DNA from 3 places in the Embleya sp. NPDC055664 genome. Region 1 is predicted to be linked to each of the others. Evidence: riboswitches for the same ligand, from Rfam matches in the RefSeq annotation. Region 1 holds a riboswitch; each other region holds the start of a gene.
The links. A riboswitch is a leader RNA that binds a small molecule or an ion and turns the genes downstream of it on or off. The one in region 1 is predicted to bind cobalamin.
Positions count from the first base shown of each region.

Region 2: linked by a shared signal. The riboswitch ahead of ACWGR4_RS12930 (energy-coupling factor ABC transporter permease) and the one ahead of ACWGR4_RS47315 (cob(I)yrinic acid a,c-diamide adenosyltransferase) in region 1 are both predicted to bind cobalamin.
Region 3: linked by a shared signal. The riboswitch ahead of ACWGR4_RS05095 (ribonucleoside-diphosphate reductase subunit alpha) and the one ahead of ACWGR4_RS47315 (cob(I)yrinic acid a,c-diamide adenosyltransferase) in region 1 are both predicted to bind cobalamin.

Region 1 covers NZ_JBSHGZ010000071.1:5,495-12,688, forward strand. The annotation lists gene ACWGR4_RS47310 (prenyltransferase/squalene oxidase repeat-containing protein) at 1-719, opposite strand, end outside; cobalamin riboswitch at 850-984, opposite strand; cobalamin riboswitch at 1,397-1,522, shown strand; gene ACWGR4_RS47315 (cob(I)yrinic acid a,c-diamide adenosyltransferase) at 1,584-2,177, shown strand; partial or broken gene ACWGR4_RS47320 (enoyl-CoA hydratase/isomerase family protein) at 2,315-2,701, shown strand; gene ACWGR4_RS47325 (ECF transporter S component) at 2,930-3,829, opposite strand; gene ACWGR4_RS47330 (ABC transporter ATP-binding protein) at 3,826-5,526, opposite strand; gene ACWGR4_RS47335 (CbiQ family ECF transporter T component) at 5,523-6,758, opposite strand; gene ACWGR4_RS47340 (hypothetical protein) at 6,755-7,194, opposite strand, start outside.
Region 2 covers NZ_JBSHGZ010000006.1:108,014-115,207, reverse strand. The annotation lists gene ACWGR4_RS12955 (DNA-formamidopyrimidine glycosylase family protein) at 1-16, shown strand, start outside; gene ACWGR4_RS12950 (PP2C family protein-serine/threonine phosphatase) at 72-1,181, shown strand; gene ACWGR4_RS12945 (energy-coupling factor ABC transporter ATP-binding protein) at 1,194-2,033, opposite strand; gene cbiQ (cobalt ECF transporter T component CbiQ) at 2,030-2,773, opposite strand; gene ACWGR4_RS12935 (energy-coupling factor ABC transporter substrate-binding protein) at 2,777-3,157, opposite strand; gene ACWGR4_RS12930 (energy-coupling factor ABC transporter permease) at 3,154-3,867, opposite strand; cobalamin riboswitch at 3,896-4,105, opposite strand; gene ACWGR4_RS12925 (RDD family protein) at 4,279-4,824, opposite strand; gene ACWGR4_RS12920 (class II aldolase/adducin family protein) at 4,963-5,823, opposite strand; gene ACWGR4_RS12915 (roadblock/LC7 domain-containing protein) at 6,657-7,028, shown strand.
Region 3 covers NZ_JBSHGZ010000002.1:432,339-439,532, forward strand. The annotation lists gene ACWGR4_RS05090 (ribonucleotide-diphosphate reductase subunit beta) at 1-700, opposite strand, end outside; gene ACWGR4_RS05095 (ribonucleoside-diphosphate reductase subunit alpha) at 718-3,051, opposite strand; cobalamin riboswitch at 3,129-3,382, opposite strand; gene mug (G/U mismatch-specific DNA glycosylase) at 4,163-4,723, opposite strand; gene ACWGR4_RS05105 (GNAT family N-acetyltransferase) at 4,819-5,643, opposite strand; gene ACWGR4_RS05110 (MarR family winged helix-turn-helix transcriptional regulator) at 5,649-6,146, opposite strand; gene ACWGR4_RS05115 (amidohydrolase family protein) at 6,324-7,091, shown strand; gene ACWGR4_RS05120 (ATP-dependent DNA ligase) at 7,121-7,194, opposite strand, start outside.

The sequences.
Region 1 (7,194 bases):
GTGGCGGCCAGCGCCTGCACGCTCATCGCGGTCGAGTCGGCGTCGCTGGTGCAGGTGGACAGACCGTAGTCGAGGGGGAATCCGCCGTCGGCGCAGTGTGCGTCGGCCAGGAAGTCCACCGCGGCGGCGGGGGCGCCGGCCGCAGTGCGGTCGAGCGCCAGGAGCGCGAGGGACTGGCTGAAGGCGTTGCTGTAGTCGCCCCACGGCGAGGTGTCGGTGAAGCGGCCGGAAGGCTTTTGCAACGAGAGCAGTCGGGCCGGGAGGTCCACGCCGCCGAACGAGGTGGGGTCGACACCGCGTACCTCGGCGGCGAGGAGGATCTTGGCGGTGGCTCCGGCGTAGGCGTTGGTGGTGCCGTCGCCGATGTACCCGGACAGGATCTCCGGGCGGGCGAGCCACGTGGTGGCCTTGGCTCCGTTGTCGTCGGCGACCCCGGCTGCGGCGAATGCGAAGATCGCGTCGATCGTCAGGCCCTGGTCGGGGTAGGTCACTCCGTCGAAGGTGGTCTCGAAGCGTTCGCCGTCGACGAGTTGCCGGGCCAGCCATCCCGCCGCGGCCTGGGTGCGGTTGCCGGAGAGTATGGACACGTTTGCCTGGGGCGTCGTGTCGGTCGTCGGTGGAGCCGCCACGGCGGTGGACGGGATCAGGGCGGCCGTACCGGCGAGGGCCAGTCCGCCGAACAGCGCGGCGATCCGGCGTCCGGGTCGGGTGAGCGTCATCACGGTGCCTTTCCGGGCCCATGGCACGGCGGACCCGGGAGACCCGGCGGCCGAGCGGGCACACCGACGGCGGCACCGTCCCGACGCACGGGTCGCTGGGGCTCCGTCCCGCGGACCACGACGGGGATGGGAGACGAACACTGCGGCGACGGGCATTCGGGCTCGCCGTCGGGAGGGACGGATCACCGCTGCGGGTCAGCGCCGGATTCACACCGGACTTCCCCCGTCGTCGGAGCTACTGCGAGTCGTCACACAAGACGATCGAAACAGATGAAGACGCCCGAAATCGGTACGTCGACTGCTCAGACCTGCAGATCCCGCACTCTACGGACCGCTCACTCCGGACGGAACTCTCTTTCCGGCCAACAAGATCGCCGGTACATGAAGGATGGATCCGACGCGGAACCCGGAAATCCTCCTTGAGGCTTCAGTAGTCACACGCCGCCTCTCGACCGGGGTCGACGTGGGGGCGGGCACCGAGGAAGCGGCTCAGCGGCCGAGCGGTGTCAGGCGGGGCCCGTGTGTTGGTGGGTGGCGCCGTCTCGGAAACGCTGCACGTGTGTGGTGCGCCCCGGTCGAGCAGGAGTGCGGTTGCCCGTGGCAGGAGGTCCCGGGTCGGGTCTGGTGCCGGCGAGGGCCGCGTGTCATGCTGTGGCCTGCTGTGCGACGGCGAAGCCGAGGAAACCGGTGCGATTCCGGTGCGGTCCCGCCACTGTGATCGGGGAGCGACTCCCGTCAAGGCCACGGCCCCGCTTCGGGGTTGGAAGGCCGGGGGAAGTGTTGATCCGAGAGCCAGGAGACTCACGTCGTCGCCACCTCGATACAACCGGGGCGGATTTCCCCGAGAGAGGCCGGTGGTTCGCCATGTCTGTGGTGCTGAGCCGTATCTACACTCGCACGGGCGACGCGGGCACGACCGCGTTGGGCGACAACTCCCGTGTCCGTAAGACCGATCCTCGGATCGTCGCCTATGCCGACACCGACGAGACCAACGCCGCCATCGGCGTGGCGCTCGCGCTGGGCTGCCTGGACGCGGAGTTGCGGAACGTCCTGGAAGGCATCCAGCACGACCTGTTCGACGTGGGCGCGGACCTGTGCGCTCCGATCCGCGACGGAGACGAACGCCTGCGGGTCCGGGACGAGGACGTATCCCGCCTCGAGCGTTTGTGCGACACGTTCAACGAACGGCTCGAGCCCTTGCGGTCGTTCGTACTGCCGGGCGGTACGCCCGGCGCGGCGCTCCTGCACACGGCGCGGACGGCCGCCCGCCGGGCGGAACGCTCGGCGTGGGCGCTGATCGAGACGGACACGGAGTTGTCCGGCGGGGAGGCGGCAACGGTGAACCCGGTGTGCGTCCGCTATCTGAACCGTTTGTCGGACCTGCTGTTCATTCTCGCGCGGTTGGCCAACGACGGCGGGCGCGGCGACGTGCTGTGGAGTCCCGGCCGCAACCGCTGACATCGCGCCGCCACCGTTCCGCCGGCCGATATCGCACCGGTTCTCGCAGGGTGTGGCGGCACGAACGACTCGCTCGGGAGACAACCCGAATTGCGTTCCCGGACTTGCCACCCGGCCGCCGCCGCGGCCGGGTGGCAAGGCTCAACGCCCGCATCGCCCGCTACCCCAAGACCTACGTCGCCGTCATGGACGGCATCGTGATGGGCGGCGGCGTCGGCATCTCCGCGCATGGGAAGGTGCGCATCGTCACCGAGCGCTCGACGATCGCCATGCCCGAGACCGGCATCGGCTTCGTCCCCGACGTCGGCGGCACCCACCTGCTCGCCCGAGCCCCCGGCGAGTCGGGTACGCCCCTGGCGCTGACCGGCTCCGCCATCGGCGCGGGCGACGCGATCGCCTGCGGCCTCGCCGACCACTTCGTGCCCTCGCACCGCCTGGACGCGGCGATCGAGGCGTTGGCCACCGGGACGCCGGCCGACGTCCTCGGCCGCTTCGCCGACCCGGCGCCCTCGGGCGAACTCGCCGAGAACGCACGGCGGTTGCCCAGCCGTCCGCCGTCCCGATCGCATGCCCTCACCGACATCCGCGGTGGAGAGTCTGCTGTCGATGGCTCGGGAACTGAAACATACGGGGGATGGGAAGGATCCGGAGTCGATGCAGGACGAATGCGGGGATCCCGAATGTCTGCGGTGTCGTCTGCTCCGGGCGGTGGGCGCAAGGCAGAGGCGGTAGGCGCCACATACGGAACGCAGCTATGGGGCGGGCTTCGTCGGCTTGGTGGTGGTCGCGGTGCCGACCTGCGTAAGGCCGTTGTCGGCCGGGGCGGGTTCGAACACGATTGGTGCCTCGAAGGCCGCCTTGCGGGATGCGCGCCGCAGGGCGGCCAGCACCGCCGGGCCGACGAGGACGATCGCGAGGCAGTTGGTGATGGCGCGGCCGGTGTCCCATCCGAAGGTCGAGGTGAGCACGGTGAACACGAAGAACCGGCGCAGGTTGTCCAGGATGCCGTCGCCGGGGACGAAGGCCGGGCCGACCATGGATTCGGAGTCGGCGAGGAACGGCCAGAACCACATGTTCATGAGGAACCCGAACGCGTAGGCGGCGAAGACGCCGTAGCAGGCGAGCATGACGATCTCGCGCCGCCCGCGCACCCGCCGGGGCAACAGGCCCGCGCCGAGTCCGACCCAGGCGGAAGCCAGCATTTGAAACGGCAACCACGGGCCCACGCCGGCGGTGAGCAGGGCGGAGGCGAACAGTGAGGTGCAGCCGAGCACGAATCCGAACCCGGGGCCGAACACGCGTCCGGCCAGGACGAGCATGAAGAACACCGTCTCGATCCCGGCGGTGCCGGCGCCCAGCGGACGCAGTGCCGCGTTGATCGCGGAGAGCACGCCGAGCATGGCCAGCGCCTTGGAGTCGAGCCCGCCGCTGGTGAGTTCGGCCAGCACCACCGCGACCACGAACGGCAGGGTGCCGGCGAAGATGAGCGGCGCGTCGCCCGAGTGCGCGGCCGATTCGGGGGAGGGGGAAGCGAACAGCGGCCACAGGAACATGGCCAGGCCCGCGATCGAGGCGATGGTGAGCACGATCGCGGTACGCGGGGTGATTCGGATCGCGTTGGTGCGTTTGCGCGTGTCGGTGACGGTCGTCATCCGGTGGGCTCCCTGTCTGCGGCGGATGCGCGAGCGTCGCGTGCGGTCGGGACGCCGTCCTCGGAGGCGGACTCCCGGTCGCTGATGTCCGTATCCGCAAGGGCGTTGCCGACATCGGTGACGGTCAGCCATTCGGCCGGTGCGAGAATCTTGGCCACCTGGGGTGCGAACGCGGGCGAGGAGACTACGACTTCGGCGGTCGGACCGTCGGCGACGATGTCGCCTTCGGCCATCACCACCACGCGGTCGGCGACTTGGGCGACGAATTCGACGTCGTGTGTGGCCAGTACGATCGCCCGCCCGGCGTCGGCGAGTTCGCGCACCACTCGGACGAACCGCCGCTTCGCGTGGTAGTCGAGGCCGCGCGTCGGTTCGTCCAGCAGCACCACCTGTGGCGCAGCGACCAGTTGGATGGCAAGCACCAGGGCGAGGCGCTGCCCCTCGGAGACGTCGCGCGGGTGCAGGGTGCCGTCGATCCCCGGCGCGATGCGATCGAGCAGCGCCCGGCACGCACCGGCTTCGGCGCCGGATTCCCGGTCCGCCTCGACGCATTCGGCGTCCACGGTCTCCAGGTAGAGCAGGTCGCCAGGAGTCTGCGGGACCAGACCGACCAGCGCGCGAGCCCGCTTCGGCTCGGCCCGGCCCGGATCGGTGCCCGCCACGTCCACGGTGCCGCCCTGGCGGGGACCGGAGCCTTGGAGGGCCCACAGCAGCGAGGATTTGCCGGAGCCGTTGCGGCCCATCAGGGCGGTGACCTGCCCGGCCGGCAACTCCAGGTCGAGGCCGCGTACGGCGATCACGTCGCCATGGCGCACGATGATGCGCCGCGCGGTCAGCAGCGGGTCGGCCGAGGAATGGGCCGATCGTGGTCCGGGCGGGGTACAGTCCGCCAACCGCGCCCGCAGTGGTGCGGCCAGTCGGCGGGCGTCGCGGACCGACAGCGGCAGCGGCGACCAGCCGGCGAGCCGCCCGAGTTCGACCACGGGCGGGGCGATGTCGCAGGTCTCCAGGATTTCGGCGGGCGAGCCGTCGCGCACGGTGTGGTCGCCGGGCAGGTGGACGAGTCGGTCGGCGTACTGCACGACCCGTTCCATGCGGTGTTCGGCGACGATCGCGGTGATCCCGAGGTCGTGCACGAGCCGGGTGATCGCGGCCAGGACGTCCTCGGCGGCGGTCGGGTCGAGTGCCGAGGTCGGCTCGTCCAGGACCAGTACACGGGGGTGCGCGGTCAACACCGAGCCGATCGCGACCCGCTGCTGCTGGCCGCCGGAGAGCGTGCGCAGCGGGCGATGGCGCAACTCGGCGATGCCGAGCAGGTCCAAGGTTTCCTCGACACGTTTGCGCATCACCGCCGACGGGATGGCCAACTGCTCCATTGCGTAGGCGAGTTCCTCCTCGACCGTATCGGTGACGAAACCGGCGAGCGGATCCTGACCGACCACGCCCACCAGGTGTGCGAACTCGCGCGGTGGCTGTGTGCGGGTGTCGATGCCGTCGACCAGCACGCTGCCGCGCAACGTGCCGCCCGTGAAGTGCGGGACCAGGCCGTTGATCGCCCCCAGCAGGGTGGACTTGCCTGCCCCGGTGCGGCCGACGACCAGACACAACTCCCCTTCGGAGATGGTCAATTGCACGTTGCGCAGGGCGGGGGCCGGTGCGTCGGCGTAGGTGATGGTGACGTCGCGGAATTCGATCACCGGACGGACTTCTCCCTGATGGTGGTACCGGTACCGGCCGGACCCGCCTTCGGCGCGACGGCCGACGCATCGGGTGCGGGCACGGTGTCGCCGATGCGAGGTGCGGTGAGCGGAGGTGGCGGTGCCAGCCACGCGGGCAGCACGCCGACGAGCAGCGCGAGGACCGGGAGCGGGGCCAGTTCGGGCCAGGCGAGTGGACTCAGCGACGGGTACAGGTTGCCCGCGTCGATCCGGCTGGTCAGGTAGAGCAGCGCGCCGGTGCCCAGACCGCAGCCGGCGACCGCGAATTCGGCCGGGCGCCAGCGGTCGGGGAGGTAGATGCTCCGGTTGATCCGCCGGCCGGTGAGCACGAAGCCGATGCCGGCGATCAGGAGGCCGCCGGGCAGCATGGTGGCGCCCAAGTAGCGGGGTGTGCTTCCGTCGAGGAGCGCGTAGACGCCGACGCACACGCCGATCAGCCCGACGAGGGTCAGGACGCCGGTCAACAGTCGGATCGCGCGTGGCAGATGCCGATTGCGGCCGTATCCGCGCGAGTCCATCGCGGCAGCCAGTGCCAGTGAACGATCCAGCGCGTCCTGAAGGACCGGGATCGCGATCGACCGCAACGCCCGCATGCCCTTCTGCGCCCCGCCGCGCAGTCGGCGGGCCCGGCGCACCCGCTGCACGCTCTCGACCAACTGCGGCGCGACCGACAGCGCGACGACCACCGCCGCGCCCACCTCGTACAGCGCCGCCGGCACCGCCTTGAGCATGCGCTTGGGACTGGCCAGCGCGTTCGCCGCACCCAGGCACACGATCATCGTGGCCAGCCGCAACCCGTCGTAGAACCCGCCCAGGACGTGTTCGAGCGCGACCGGCCCGAACAGGTGGATGCCCGCCGCCCACGCGGGCAGCGGGATCTCCGGCAGGTCGACGAGCACATGCCCGCTCGCCGCACCCGCGCCGAAGACGATCCGGAACAGCACCCGCATCACGATGATGAACAACCCAAGGAACAGGTACATCCGAAACGCCAGGGCCCACGGGGCGTCGCTGCGCCGGTTGGCGACGACGAACCCGGCCACCGCCAGGAGCAACGCGAGCAGCAGGGGGTTGGTGGTTCGGCCGGCGGCGGTGGCCAGCCCCAGGGCCCACAACCACCACGCGCCGGGGTGCACGGTGCGGGGCAGCCGGCCGCCGCCGCGGCGGAACGCCGCGGCGGTCGGCGACGGTTTCGGGTGGGGCACGTTCATCCCGATCCGTCGGCGCGCGTCCGGCGGCGCCACGTGGTGAATCCGGCTGCCGCGCAGATGGCAACGAGCAGGGCGATGCCGACGATGGTCATGGTCGGGATGCCGTCCCGCTTCTTCGTGGCCAACTCCTCGCCGCCGGTCCAGGTCTGGCCCTGCGGGGTGACGCCGGAGGGTTGCACGGACGGCGCGGCCGAGGCGGGCTCGGGCGCCGCGGACCCGGTCGGGGCGATGGAGGGCACCTCGCTCGCCGGAGCGGCCGGCGGGGGTTCGGACTCCATCGGATTTCCGGAGACGCCGGGCCCGGGGGCCAGTGGGTCGGTACCCGAGGTGGCGGTCCCGCCGGCCGCGTTCGAGCCGGACCCGGTCGACGCGGTGCCGCCTCCAGTTCCGGCCGGTTTGCCTCCCGATCCCGCCGACGTCGTGCCGTTGCCGGAGT
Region 2 (7,194 bases), on a different contig from region 1:
CCAACCGTCGGCGTAACCTCCGGTTGGTTCCCGTTCGGTAGTGTCGCGGGGTGGCCGCGCCGACGAGCAGGATGAACCGGGCAAGCCGGACGGGCAGGCGGGCGGCGCTGGCTCGCCGGGGCCGCCGGTTCGTGGCCTGGCTGCGGCATCGGGTGTTCCCCTCCGACCGCTTCGCGCTGGCCGGTCTGCTGGTCGCGGTCACCGCGTGCGGGCTGCTCTCCGATCTGAACGGCGACTGGTTCCCGGCGACCGCACCGGTGCTGCCGATCCTGGTCGGCGGCCTGGTGCTGCGCATGCCCAGCCTGCTGCTGCTCTACGCGGCGACCGCCGGGGTGCTGGTCGCGGAGGACCGGGTGCACGACCCCGACGAGGTCACCGCCGGCTCCGTCCTGGTGGTCGCGGCGGTCGCCGGCATCGTGTTGCTGATGGCCCGGATGCGGACCCGGTTGGGCGTGCAGTGGACGCGCGGCGAGTCGATGTTGTTCGACCTGCGCGACCGGTTGCGGGCACAGGGCGAGATGCCGGTGTTGCCGCCGCAGTGGCACACCGAGGTGGTGTTGCGACCGGCCGGCGGGCAGTCGTTCTCCGGCGACTTCCTGGTCGCCGCCCGCAGTTCGACCGGTGGGCGGGTGCTCGAAGTGGTGCTCGTCGACGTCTCCGGCAAGGGGCTGGCGGCGGGGACGCGGGCGCTGATGCTCTCCGGTGCGTTCGGCGGGCTGCTCGGGTCGCTGCCGCCGCACAAATTCCTGCCGGCCGCCAACGACTACCTGCTCCGCCAGGAATGGGCCGAGGGCTTCGCGACGGCGGTGCACGTGGTGCTCGACCTGGAGTCGGGCGAGTACGAGTTGTTGTCGGCGGGCCACCCGCCGGGCGTGCACTGGATCGCCGGGACCGGGCGGTGGCGGGTGGTCGAGGCGGTCGGCCCGCTCCTGGGCGTGCTCGACGACGCCGCGTTCGAGGGGGCGCGCGGCCGACTGGACCACGGTGACGCGCTGCTGTTGTTCACCGACGGCATGGTGGAACTGCCCGGCGAGGACATCGCCACCGGCATCGACCGGTTCCTGGGCGAGGCGGAGCGGCTGGTCCGGGACGACTTCCACGACGCGGCGCGGCGGATCGTGGCGGCGGCCGGGCGCAACGTGGGCGACGACCGCGCGGTGGTGCTGCTGCGCCGACGCTGAGCCCGGCCGCGGTCAGTGCGTACGTGGCCGCGCGGGCGGCGCCAGGGCGCTCAGTTCGGCCGGGGTCCGGGGCAGCGTGCCGGGCGGGGCCACCCCGTGGGCGATCAGTACCGCGGCCACCGCGTGCGCCCAAGTCGGCCGCAGGCTCGCCGCGGCCAGCAGCGTGGTGTCCGCGAGCAGCTCCGCGGCCGGCCCGGTGTGCAGCCGCCCGTCGGCGAGCACGGCCGCGTCGTCGGCCCAGCGCAGCGCCAGGTCCACGTCGTGGGTGGCCATCACCACCGTCGTCCCGGCCGCACGCAGCTCGGCGAGCGTGTCGAGCAGCGCCTCCTGACCGGCCGGATCCAGGCCCGCCGTCGGCTCGTCCAGGACCAGCACCTGCGGCCGCATGGCGATCGCGCCGGCGATCGCGACCCGCTTGCGCTGCCCGAAGGACAGCAGGTGCACCGGCCGCGCGGCCAGGCCGGCGATGCCCAGCGCGGCCAACGCCTCGGCCACCCGCGAGCGCACCTCCTCCGGCGCGAGCCCGAGGTTCAGCGGCCCGAACGAGACGTCCTGGGCCACCGACGCGGAGAACAGCTGGTCGTCGGGATCCTGCACGACCAGCTGCACCACCCGGCGCAGTTCGGCAAGTCCCTTGCGGTCGTGCCGAATCGGCGTGCCGTGCAGCTCCACCCGACCCGAACCCGGCACCAGGCCACCGGTCAACAGCCGCAGCAGCGTGGTCTTGCCGCTGCCGTTCGGCCCGAGCAGGGCCAGCGCCCGGCCCGCCGGAACGGCCAGGGACAACCCGCTCAGCACCGGCGGCCCGTCCTCGTAGGCGTAGCCGACCTCTCGTACCCGCAGCGGAATCACGGCATCACCGATCCCAGAAGAAGAGTGGCGACGACGACCGCCGCCACGAGGAGTACGGACCGGGCCATGAAGCCACGCGAGACGGGCACCTCGTCCACGAGCACCCGCAACCGCCCGTCGTAGCCGCGCCCGGCCAGCCCTTCCTCCAGCCGCCGGGCCCGCGCGAAGGCGTGGACGAACACCGCCGACCCGAGCCCGGCGACCGAGCGCCACCGGGCCCGCCGGGTGCGATGCCCGAGCCGCCCGGCCTGGGCCTGGTTGATCCGGGCGGTGGTGTCGTAGAGCAGGAACAACATCCGGTACATCACCGCCGCCACGTCCACCACGGCCGCCGGCACACCCACCCGAGTCAGCCGGGGCAGGACGTCCGACAGCGGCGTGGTGAACGCGAACAACAACATCGCCAACCCGGCCGCACCGGAGCGGGCCACCAACTCGCCCGCGTGGCGCGGCCCGTCCGGCGCCCAGCCGACGCCGTCCGCGCGGATCGACACGAGCAGGGTCAGCGCGCCGGTCACCGCGAATCCCAGCGGCGCACGGGCCGCCCGCCACAGTCGTCGGGCGGGCACCTCGGCGAAGCCGAGCGCGATGGTCAGCACGGTGACCGCGACCAGCACCGCGCCGGGCCACGGCGGCAGCGCCACCGCGCACCCGAGCAGCCCGAAGGAGAGCACGGCCTTGTCGGCCGGGTGGCGGCGGCGCCAGGCACTGGCGTGCGCCGCCGCGTCGATCGGCAACACGGGTCAGCGACCCGGGACCGATACCGGGTCCTGCGCGGCGGTCGGGTCGGGGCCCGGGCCCGACTCGTCGGGGGTGTCGCTCGCCTCGGGCGCGAGCTTTCGGCGGGTGCGCTTGACGCCGAACATGTACCCGACCACACCCGCGCCGAGCGCGGCCTGGAGTGCGAACAGGCCGGACTCGATCTCGCCGGACGGCGGCTCGTACAGCGGGCTGAACCACGGCTTGTAGTCGGGGTCGTTTTCGGTGATCGCGGTCTCGGCCCGGGTGTCGGAGCCGGTGAACGGCTCGTCCTTGTCGTCGCCCATGCCGAACACCACGGGCAGCGCCGCGAGCAGCACCACGGCCAGCACGATCAGCAGGTTGATCTTCGTCGAGCGCTTCACTTGCTCTTCTCCTCCTCGCGCACGGGCCGCGCGTCGCTCAGCACGCCGAGGCGGACCAGGTCACCGCGACTCGACTGGCGCAGCAGGCGCACCACCAGGACGGTCAGCAGGCCCTCGCTGATCGCCAGCGGGATCTGGGTGAGCGAGAAGATGCCGCCGAACTTGGCCAGCGCGCCCGGGAATCCGCTGTCCGGGTCGGGGAAGGCGAGGGCGAGCTGCACGCTGGTGACGCAGTAGGTGCTCAGGTCCGCGACGAACGCGCCGGCGAACACCGCGACGTCCAGCGGCATGGTGCCGCCGCGCCGGTCCAGGAGCGAGCGGGCGAGCCGGTATGCGCCGTAGCCGGCCCAGGGGCCGACGATCGCCATCGAGAACACGTTCGCGCCGAGCGTGGTCAACCCGCCGTGGGCGAGCAACAGCGCCTGGAAGAGCAGGGTGATCGTGCCGAGCACCGCCATGATCGGCGGCCGGAACAGGATGGCGCCCAGGCCGGTGCCGGTGGGATGCGAGCAACTACCGGTGACGGATGGGATCTTCAGCGCGGACAGTACGAACGAGAAGGCGCCGGACGCACCGAGCAGCAGGGTGTTCTCGGGCCGGTCGCGCACCTCACGGGTGAGCGCGCGGGCGCCGTGGACGACGAACGGGGTCGACGCGACGCCCCAGGCGGCGGCGTGTTCCCAGGGCAGATAACCCTCGGCGATATGCATGAGGAAGGGTCCCTCTCCAACACCTCGTGGACGGACGATCGCCGTGGCCGGTCTCCTGGCTGACGGGTCGTGCGTTCACGTGCTCCGCCTTCCCGGGTCCGCGACAGCGGTCCCAGTGGCTTCCCGAGGCGACGAATCAACGTTTCCGCGGGGGTGGAGGAGAACTTCCCGATCACAGTGGCGAGGGCCGCGCCGGCATCGAACCGGCTTCCCGAGCACCACGGCGAGCCGACACTAGTGGTCGAGTGGACATGGCGACAAGGTGGCATCTGCAAACCGTGCGCAAGACCACAAGGCGGGCGGAGCGGCGGAGCAATAGCCGCATTCCGGGGCGGCGCGCGACGACCCGTCGGGGCGGGGCACGCTCGCGATCGTGGGACCGGGCGCCCTGCCCGAGAGGGAAGCGGGGCCTCAGCCCAGTCCGGGGCCGCGCCCACGGACCACCAGGGTGCCGGCGACCCGGTCGCCGACCCGCTGGCCCCGCTCGCTGGTGAGCACCGCGACCAACCCGATCACACCGAGCGCGAACGCGTCGACGCACAACAGCACCCAGCGGATCGCCAGTTGGCGCCGCCCGGCCCGACCGCCGGACACGTCGACCACACGGATCCCGAACACCTGCATGCCCCAGGTGCGCCCGTCGTGCTCGGCGGGCCGCAGCACCCAGTACCAGAACAGGATCGCCACCGCGACCACGAGCACACCGGCGGTGATCGTCGCGGTGAGCGGACCGCTGCGGATCGAACCGTCGGGGTGGGTGGGCAGCAGCACGAACAGGAACATCGCCGCGCCGGGCAGCAGCGCGGAGGCGATCACGTCCACCACGAACTGGCCGATCCGCCGGTACAGCACCGACGGGCCGACCCGATGTTCGATCGTCGGCAGCCACACCCGGGCGCGCGGCCCGACGGGATGGGCCGAGCGCGCGAACCGCTGCGGAAGGCTCCGTTCGTACATGCTGTTGTACTTTCCGCAACCGGGCGGGTTGACTCCCGGCACGGCCGATCTCGCCGAGATTGCGCCCGGTCGGCGGACAGCGGGCCCGACCGGGCGGCGGCGAAATGATCATCGATCGGCGGGATCGACCGAAAACGATCAGATCGTCATCGGGCCGTCGACTCCGAACAGGTCCGGCTCGGAGCGGCTGATCACGTCGTACAACGGCTTGTAGTTGATCCACGCCACCGTGTCGTTGCCGAGCTGCTCCCGGGTCAGCCGCGCGTTCTCCGGCGAGATCGGTCGCAGTTCGCCGGCCGCCTGGGCCAACAACTGGACCTGGCATGAGCGCTCCATGGTGATGAACCACCACGCCGCCGCGTCCACCGACTGTCCGACGGTGAGCAGACCGTGGTTGCGCAGGATCAGCGCCTTGCGCGAGCCGAGCGTCTTGGCGATCCGCCGTCCCTCCTCGGCGTCGAGCACCACGCCCGCGTAGTCGTCGAAGAGTTCGTGGTCCTCGTAGAACGGACACACGTCCTGGGTGATCGGCTCGAGCCGGATCCCGAGCGCGGACAATGCGCGTCCGTGCGTGGAGTGGCTGTGCGCCGCGGCGACCACGTCCGGGCGGGCCGCGTGGATCTGCGAGTGGATCGCGAACGCGGCCTGGTTGACGTGGAACCGGCCCTCGACGACCTGCCCCTCGTGGTTGACCAGGATCAGATCGTCCACGGTGATGTGCTTGAACGACATCCCGAACGGGTTGACCCAGAAGTGGTCTACGAACTCGGGGTCGCGCGCGGTGATGTGCCCGGCCACCCCCTCCTCGAAGCCGAACCGGCCGAACAGCCGCAGCGCCGCGGTCAGTCGCTCCTTGCGGTGCCGGCGCTCCTGCTCGACGGTTTCGAACGTGGGCGGCAGCGCGAAGCTCAGGTCGGTGGGCGAGACCGGTCGCGGCGGCGCCGACCGCTCGGTGCCCGGCGGGCCGTCCTGGGGGCGGGGCGCATCGGTGGCGGACATGTCCATCTCCTCGGACTCGGGGCGCGCAGGGGTGCCGCCGACGCTACCCGCGAGTCACATCCGGGGACAGCCTTGCGCGGGCGCCGGATCGCGCGGGGTCGGGGCGGCGAGCCGGTGCGCGCGGGCCGAGGCGGTGCACGCGGGCCCGGGAGCACGAGGACCGGGATTCTAGCGCGCGAAAGTCGTGCGGATCGGGTTTCCGGCAATTAATCGAATATTGCCCACGACCGCCTTCGGGCCACTCCTACGCTGCCGTTCAGCGAGTCCGGGAGGTCGAGTCCGAAGCAGTCGAGCTCGAATTCCCGGACCCGCTCGAAGGCGACGGGAAAAGTACGCGCGGACGTATACAGGGGGAAGGGGCGCGTGAGGTGAGCGGCGGGGGAGTGCATTCCACGGAGGTCGCGAATATCGGCGTACGGCCACCCGCGGGGGCGCCCGGATCCGGCCGGGGCGACGGGGTGGGGTCGCGGGCCAGGACCGAGGCGGGCCGCCGGGGCACGCCCGCGCGAGCGCCCGCGTCCAGGAGCCCGATCGCGAGGAGTTGGGCGGAGATGGCACCACCCCCACGCCGATCCAGACCGTCCCGGCGCAGATCAGCCGACCCGCCGACCGGATCCGATCCCGGGCGGGCCCCATCGATCGAGGTGGATGTCATCGAAGCAGTCGAGGCCGATCCCCCCGCACCGACCGAGGTCGAACCGATCGCAGCGATCGAGGCGACCAAGGTCGGCGGGCCGCTCCCGAGCGATCCGGACCCGGGACCGGCCGGGTCCGGCGACGAGCCCGTCGGAGTCCACCGGAAAGCCGCACCGCCGATCGCCCCGGAGGCAATCATGGCCAATATGGAAACGGCCCTCAAGGAAGCAATGACGATCGAGGGTGCCGTGGGAGTGGCCCTGGTCGACTACACCAGCGGAATGGCGCTCGGAATTCTCGGCGGCAGCAAGGAACTCGATCTCAACGTGGCCGCCGCCGGGAATACCGACGTGATGCGCGCGAAGCTGCGCACGATGGAGATGTTGCACCTCGGCGACCAGATCGAGGACATCCTGATCACGCTCGGCAAGCAATACCACCTGATCCGACCGCTGTCCGGTCGGGCGGGGAAGGGGCTGTTCCTGTACCTCGTGCTGGTGAAGGATCGCGCCAACCTCGCGCTGGCCCGACACAGCCTCAAGCGTGTCGAGGAGGAGATCGAGGTCTGAGCCCGGACGCGCCGGCGAGCCCAGGCCACCGGCGCCGGCCCAGACCCATCCTCGACACCCTCGGCGCCCCCGCCACCCCCGTGCGACGGGTGCCGGCGGGGTGTCCGGGGACACGTACGGCGGCCCTGGTCTCCCCGCTCCGTCTCGGATATGACGGTACGTCAGA
Region 3 (7,194 bases), on a different contig from region 1:
TCCGCCGTACGTCCTCGGCGAGTTCGTCGTCGAACAGGTCGGGCTCCTCGGCCCGCACCGTCTCGACCACGGAGAACGCGAAGTCCATGTGCGCGGACTCGTCGCGGAAGACCCAGTTGGTCCCCGAGGCGAGGCCGTTGAGCAGCCCGCGCGAGCGCAGGAAGTACACGTAGGCGAAGGCGCCGTAGAAGAACAGCCCCTCGATGCACGCCGCGAAGCAGATCAGGTTGAGCAGGAACTGCCGCCGGTCGTCCCGCGATTCGAGCCGGTCCAGGCCCATCGCCGAGTCGATCCAGCGGAAGCAGAACTCCGCCTTGCGCCGGATCGACGGGATGTGCTCGACCGCGGCGAACGCCTGCTCGCGCTCCTCGTGGTCGGGCATGTAGGTGTCGAGCAGCGTCAGGTAGAACTGCACATGGACGGCCTCTTCGAAGAGCTGCCGCGACAGGTACAGCCGGCCCTCGGGCGAGTTGATGTGCCGGTACAGGTTCAGCACCAGGTTGTTCGCCACGATCGTGTCGCCGGTCGCGAAGAACGCGACCAGGCGCTGCACGAGGTGCCGCTCCGCCGGGCTGAGCTTGTCCAGGTCGGCGAGGTCGCTGTGCAGGTCGACCTCTTCGACCGTCCAGGTGTTGCGGATCGCCGCCCGGTACTTCTCGTAGAAGTCCGGATACCGCATCGGGCGCAGCGTGAGGTTCATTCCGGGATCGAGCAGGCTCACGTGCACGCCTCACATGCTTCGGGGTTCTCCAGCGAGCAGGCGATAATCTCGACATCGGAGGGGGCGAGGTCCGAGATCTCCTCGACCGGCGCGGCGGACGCCTGCGCGGGCACGGTCGCCTGCTGGATCCGCGTCGCGGGGCGCGAGCGCAGGTAGTACGTGGTCTTGAGACCGGTGGACCACGCGTAGCGGTACATCGAGGACAGCTTGCCGATGGTCGGGTCGGCCATGAACAGGTTCAGCGACTGCGACTGGTCGATGTACGGCGAGCGGGCCGCCGCCAGGTCGATCAGCGCACGCTGCGGCAGCTCCCACGCGGTGCGGTACAACTCCCGTACGTCCTCCGGGAGTTCGGCGATGCCCTGAACCGAGCCCTCGGCGCGCTTGATCCGGTCGCGCACCTCGGGGGTCCACAGGCCGCGGGCCTTGAGCTCGCGCACCAGGTAGCCGTTGATCTGCAGGAACTCGCCGGACAGCGTCTCGCGCTTGAACAGGTTGGACACCTGCGGCTCGATGCACTCGTAGGCGCCCGCGATGGAGGCGATGGTCGCGGTCGGCGCGATCGCCACGAGCAGCGAGTTGCGCAGCCCGTGCGCGGCCACGCGGGTGCGCAGCGCGTCCCAGCGCTTGGTCTGCGTCGGGTACACGCCCTCCCACAGGTCCGGCTGGAGCCGGCCCCGCGCGGCGTGCGTCTCGGCGTAGGCCGGGTGCGGGCCGTGTACCTCGGCGAGCGCCGAGGAGGTCTCCAGGGCGGTGAGGTAGATCTCCTCGGAGATCAGCGTGGACAACTCGCGCGCCTCGGCCGAGTCGAACGGCAGGCCCAGCGTGAAGAACACGTCCTGCAGGCCCATCAGTCCCAGGCCCACCGGGCGCCAGCGCGGGTTGGACGCGGCGGCCTGGTCGGTCGGGTAGTAGTTGATGTCGATCACACGGTCGAGGAAGATCACCGCGGTGCGCACGGTGGCGCGCAGCTTGTCCCAGTCCATACCCTCGCCGGCGACCACGTGCGCGCCGAGGTTGACGGAGCCGAGGTTGCACACGGCGGTCTCGCCGTCGCTGGTGACCTCCAGGATCTCGGTGCACAGGTTGGACAGGTGCACCACGTTGCCCGGCTCGGCGGCCTGGTTGCAGGTCCGGTTGGCGGCGTCCTTGAAGGTCATCCAGCCGTTGCCGGTCTGCGCGAGCGTGCGCATCATCCGGGCGTACAGGTCGCGCGCGGGCATCTGCCGGACGAACCGGCCGTCCCGCTCGGCGGCTTCGTACACCTTGTCGAACTCGGCGCCCCACAGGTCGGGCAGCTCGGGCAGCTCGTTCGGGTCGAACAGCGACCAGACGCCGTCCTCCTCGACGCGCCGCATGAACAGGTCCGGCACCCAGTTGGCCAGGTTGAGGTTGTGCGCGCGACGCGCGTCCTCACCGGTGTTCTCCCGCAGTTCGAGGAACTCCAGGATGTCGGGGTGCCAGGTCTCCAGGTACACGCAGGCCGCGCCCTTGCGCCGGCCGCCCTGGTTGACCGCGGCCACCGACGAGTCGAGGGTCTTCAGCCACGGCACGATGCCGTTGGAGTGCCCGTTGGTGCCCCGGATCAGCGAGCCGCGCGAACGCACCCGCGACCAGGCCACGCCGATGCCGCCGGCGAACTTCGACAGCCGGGCGATGCGCCCGTACATGTCGTAGATCGACTCCAGCTCGTCCTTGGGCGAGTCGAGCAGGTAGCACGAGGACATCTGGGTGTGCACGGTGCCGGAGTTGAACAACGTCGGCGAGCTGGGCAGGTAGGCCAGCGAGGACATCAGCCGGTAGAAGCCGATCGCCTCGCCGGGCTCCTTGGACAGTCCGCACGCCACGCGCAGCAGGAAGTGCTGCGGGGTCTCGACCACCTTGCGCGAGACGGGGTGGCGCAGCAGGTAGCGGTCGTAGACGGTGCGCAGACCGAAGTACTCGAAGCGGCGGTCGCCGTCGGCGTCGACGGCGGCGTCCAGCTCGGCGGCGTGCGCGGCGACGAACGCCGCGGTGTCCGCGCCGATGATGCCCTCGCGGTGACCGAGCGCGATGCCGGCGCTGAAGGAGGCGACGCCGGCCTCGGCGGCCTCGTCGGCGATCCGGCCGGCCAGCAGGCGCGCGGCGAGCCGCGAGTAGGCGGGCTCCTCGGCGATCAGCTCGGCGGCGGTGCGCACGGCCAGGTCGGCCGCCGCGCCGCGGTCCGCACCCTCGTTCAGACCCGCGACGACCCGGCGGACGACCCGATCCGGATCGACCTCCGGCAGATCGCGCGCCTGGGTGCGCACCAGGGTGGCAAGGCGGTCCTCGGGGCTCTCGTCGACCCGCATCCGGGTCGCGCCCACGCTGTCCACAACGGTCACGTGCTCTCTCCTCGCGAGCTCGTACGTACAGGTGACCCCACGCCCGAAGGCGCGGGCAGCCGGCAGGTATTCGGACTCGCGGGCATGCCGGGGCACCGCCGGGCACGGCGTGTGCTCGGTGGTCCGCGGAGTGCCTAGCGGTCGTCGCTTCCCGTGCGCCTTTCGGCGTCCGGCGCTCTATGACGACTTTCGTTCCCGCTCACCGCTGCGGGGGCAGTTCCGGCCTCGCACCGGATTCCCTCTTGCCTCGCCTTCCCGGAAACTTCGGTCGGGCGAACCAGCTGCGTCGCAGAGCATATATGTAGTGGCGGGGTGGTCGTTGCACCCCCAGGTGTTGTGTCGCGTCCCGATTCCCGGCGTGTCACGGTTCGCCGGAGACGTGCCCCGGTGGTACGACCGGCGAGCAATGCGACGCGCGTCGAGCGCCCCGAACGCCCGCTCCCCCGGCGCCCGTCCGGCCCCACCGGGCCTGCGCGGGCCGCGTGGAACGGGGCCGGGGTCGGCGGGAGCACGGCGGGGGCGGACCGGATCGACGGTGGATCGCGCGTCGGCCGCCGCACCGATCGGCCGGCAAATTCCTTCCTCGCCGGGCGTGTCGGAGGGCGCGTGACACGAAGCACATCGCGCCGCGGCCGGCCGATTCACGCGGAGCGGATCGGCGGCTCCGGCCCTCGGGTCGGGACGAGCCGGGTCGCCTCCGGGCCCGGATCACGCCGCCGTTGCCGGCCGGCTCACGGGCGACGTGTGCGCGGGCCCGGTCCGGGTGGGCGGGCGGGTCGGGGCGGGCTGCCTTGCGGTCGGTCCGTCGGCCGGGGTACCTCCCGGCCCGAGTCGCGCCATTCGGCGACCAACGCCTCGTAGACGGGAGTCTCGAACGTCTCGGTGGGCCACGGCCCATACGGGGCCCGCAGGATCTTCATGCCGGCCCAACCTCACGAGGAGGCGCGAAGTAACCACCAACCGGGTGATGCCACCCGGTCGATTGACGGCCCCGCCCCGGGTCGGGTCGCCCACGACGACCCCCGGTCGCCGCCGCACATGGTGGGCGGCACGGATGGCGCCCCCGCGCGCGGCCCTCCTATTCGGGCGGGTAGGCCGTGGTGCGCAGGGCGGTGAAGGCTTCGGCGAGGGCCGCGGCCGTCCAGTGGGCGTTCAGGCCGCTGGGGTTGGGGAGTACCCAGATTCCGGTGTCGTCGATCGTCTCCGGCTGGCGGCCGACCACCGCCTTGGGGCGGCCGAAGCCGGTGCGGTACGCACCGATGCCAAGCACCGCCAACCAGGCCGGTCGGTACCGGCGTACCTTCGCGGTGAGCGCCAGGCCGCCGGCCCGGTACTCCTCCTTCGTCAACTCGTCGGCGCGCGCGGTGGTTCGGGCCACCACGTTGGTGATGCCGAGGCCGAGCGTGGTCAACTCGCGCTGCGCGGCGGGCTCGATCAGGCGCGGGGTGAAGCCCGAGGCGTACAGGGCCGGCCAGAACCGGTTGCCGGGACGGGCGAAGTGCCGCCCGGTGGCGCCCGACCAGAGCCCCGGGTTGATCCCGCAGAACAGCACCCGCAGGTTCGGCGCGATCACGTCCGGGATGCTCCGACCGTGCGCGGCCGCCAACTCCTCGGCGGTGGGATTGCGTCCGGGCGGGATCGGCAGCACGATCGACGCGGCGGCATCGGTCTTCGCGCCCGCCGCGCCCGCCTGCTCCGCGCCCGCCTCGGCGATCCGCGCCTCGTCCCGCCGGCTCACGGCGCCTCCGCGATCATCGCCGTCCCCACCGAGCGGAAGCCGATCCGGTCGTACACCCGCGCGACGTCCTCGTCCCCCGCGCTCAGGAACACCGTCTCGCTCCCGCCCTCCAGCGCGTGCCGGGCCAACTCCCAGGTCACCGCCGCCGCGAGGCCGCTGCGCCGGGCCGCGGGCAGGGTGGCCACGCCGACGATCTCGGTCGTGTCGTACAGGTGCTGGTAACTGCCGACACACAGCGGTCCGGCCGGGCTGTACGCCGCGAACATCACCGTCTCGCCGCTGCGCAACCGCTCGTTGAGGTAGGACAGCAGGCCCGGATCCTGGCCCAGCGCCGCGGTGTCCCGCTCGGCGGGCCCGTCGGAGCCGGGCGCGGTGCCGGGATTGGCGAAGCCGATCGCCGCGACGCTGTGCACGATCGCCAGGTCGGTGGCGTCCGCGCGGATTCGCCGCAGCGTCACCAGGTCCGGCAGATCCGGGCGCTCGGCCGGATGTTCGTCCGGGTCGAGCACCATCAGCGGGTGCTCGTGTACATGCAGTTCGGCCTCGATCGCGGCCGCCCGCAACGCGGGGGTGCTCTCGTGGACCCATTCGAACGTCTCGGGCACTTTCAACTCTCTCTGCCGCGCCCGGACCGCGCGCACGTCCGCGACGGTGGGCTCGGCGAGGCCGCCGAGCGTGGGTCGGGCATAGTAGGGCCACCCTTCGCCCTCCCGGACGAACAGCGTCAGCGCGCCGATCGCCTCGGTGCGGGTGAACCGGCGGGGCACCGCGTCGTAGAAGATCTCCAAATGCGCGCGCAGTTCCGCGGCGGACTTCGGCATGCGGGTCAGTGTGACACGGCCGTCGGCACCGGTTCGGCCCGGTGTCCGAAGCCCGCTTTCCCTCCGAAGCCCGCGTGCACCCCGAAGCCCGCCTTCAACCGGCCCAGGAGTTCGGACAGTCGCTCGGCGTCCTCGTCCGGCCAGTCGGCCAGCCGCTCGGCGATCACCGCGAGGCAGCTCTCGGTGGCCCGGTCGACCACGGCGCGCCCCTGCGGGGTGAGTCCGAGCAGTACCGACCGGCCGTCGCGCGGGTCCGGGCGGCGGGCCACCCAGCCGTGTTCGACCAGGTGCGCGAGGTGTCGGCTGACCACGGACATGTCCAGGTCGAGGAGTTCGGCCACGCGCCCGGCGCGCAGCGGTTCGGCACTGCGGCCCAGCACGAACAGGACCGCGGAGCCGGGCGGCAGGCTGCCGGGAGGGACGGCCTTGGCGAGGCCGCGGCGTACGCCGACGATGCCCTCCAGCTCGGTGAGCAGGTGCCGACAGGCTTCCCTGGTGGCCATGGCGGCTCGCTCCTTCCTGTGCCCGGGCGGTCGTACGCCCGCGCGGCGACTCGTTGCCTGTCACAACCATAGAAGAAATTAGTTGCATTTGACAACTTCTCCGGCGGCGAATCCGCCACGCCCGGCCGGCGCCCGGGTACGGTATGCGGCGTTCCCGCAGCCGACGGAGGCACCGCCGTGTCCGGATCGCCCGCTCGTCGCGTGTTCGACGCGCATCTGCACATCGTCGACCCGCGCTTCCCGCTCGTGGCCGATCACGGCTACCTGCCGCCGACCTTCACCACCGCCGACTACCTGGCCCGCGCCGTCCCACTCGGCGTGACCGGCGGCGCGGTGGTGTCCGGCTCGTTCCAGGGCTTCGACCAGACCTACCTCCTCGACGCGCTGGCCCGACTCGGCCCCACCTTCGTCGGGGTGACCCAGCTGCCGCCCGACGTCCCCGACCGGCGGATCGCCGAGCTGGACGCGGCCGGGGTGCGGGCGATCCGGTTCAATGTCCGGCGCGGCGGCTCGGCGACGCTCGACCACCTGGACCGGCTCGCCCGCCGGGTCCACGCGATCGCCGGCTGGCATGCCGAGCTGTACCTCGACGCGCGCGATCTGCCCGACCTGCTGCCGGTGTTGACCGCGCTGCCGAGGGTGGGCATCGACCACCTGGGCCTGTCCCGGGAGGGGCTGCCGCATCTGCTGCGGCTGGTCGAACACGGCGCCAGGGTCAAGGCCACCGGTTTCGGCCGGTTCGACGCGGACGTATCCGCGACGCTGCGCGCCGTCGCCGCCGTGGACCCGCGGGCCCTGCTCGCCGGCACCGACCTGCCCTCGACCCGCGCGCCCCGCCCGTTCCGGGACGCCGATCTCGACCTGATCGCCGACGCGGTCGGGCCGGACCTGGCCGCCGCCGTCCTGTACGACAACGCGCACGCCTTCTACCGTCCGCGCGGGTAGGCCCTCGCCGGCGGGCCGGTCGGCGCCCCTCACTCCCGGGCCGCAAGCGCCCGGACCGTGTCCATGTCGTCCGCCTCCGCGGCCGTCTTGTCCTCCCGGTAGC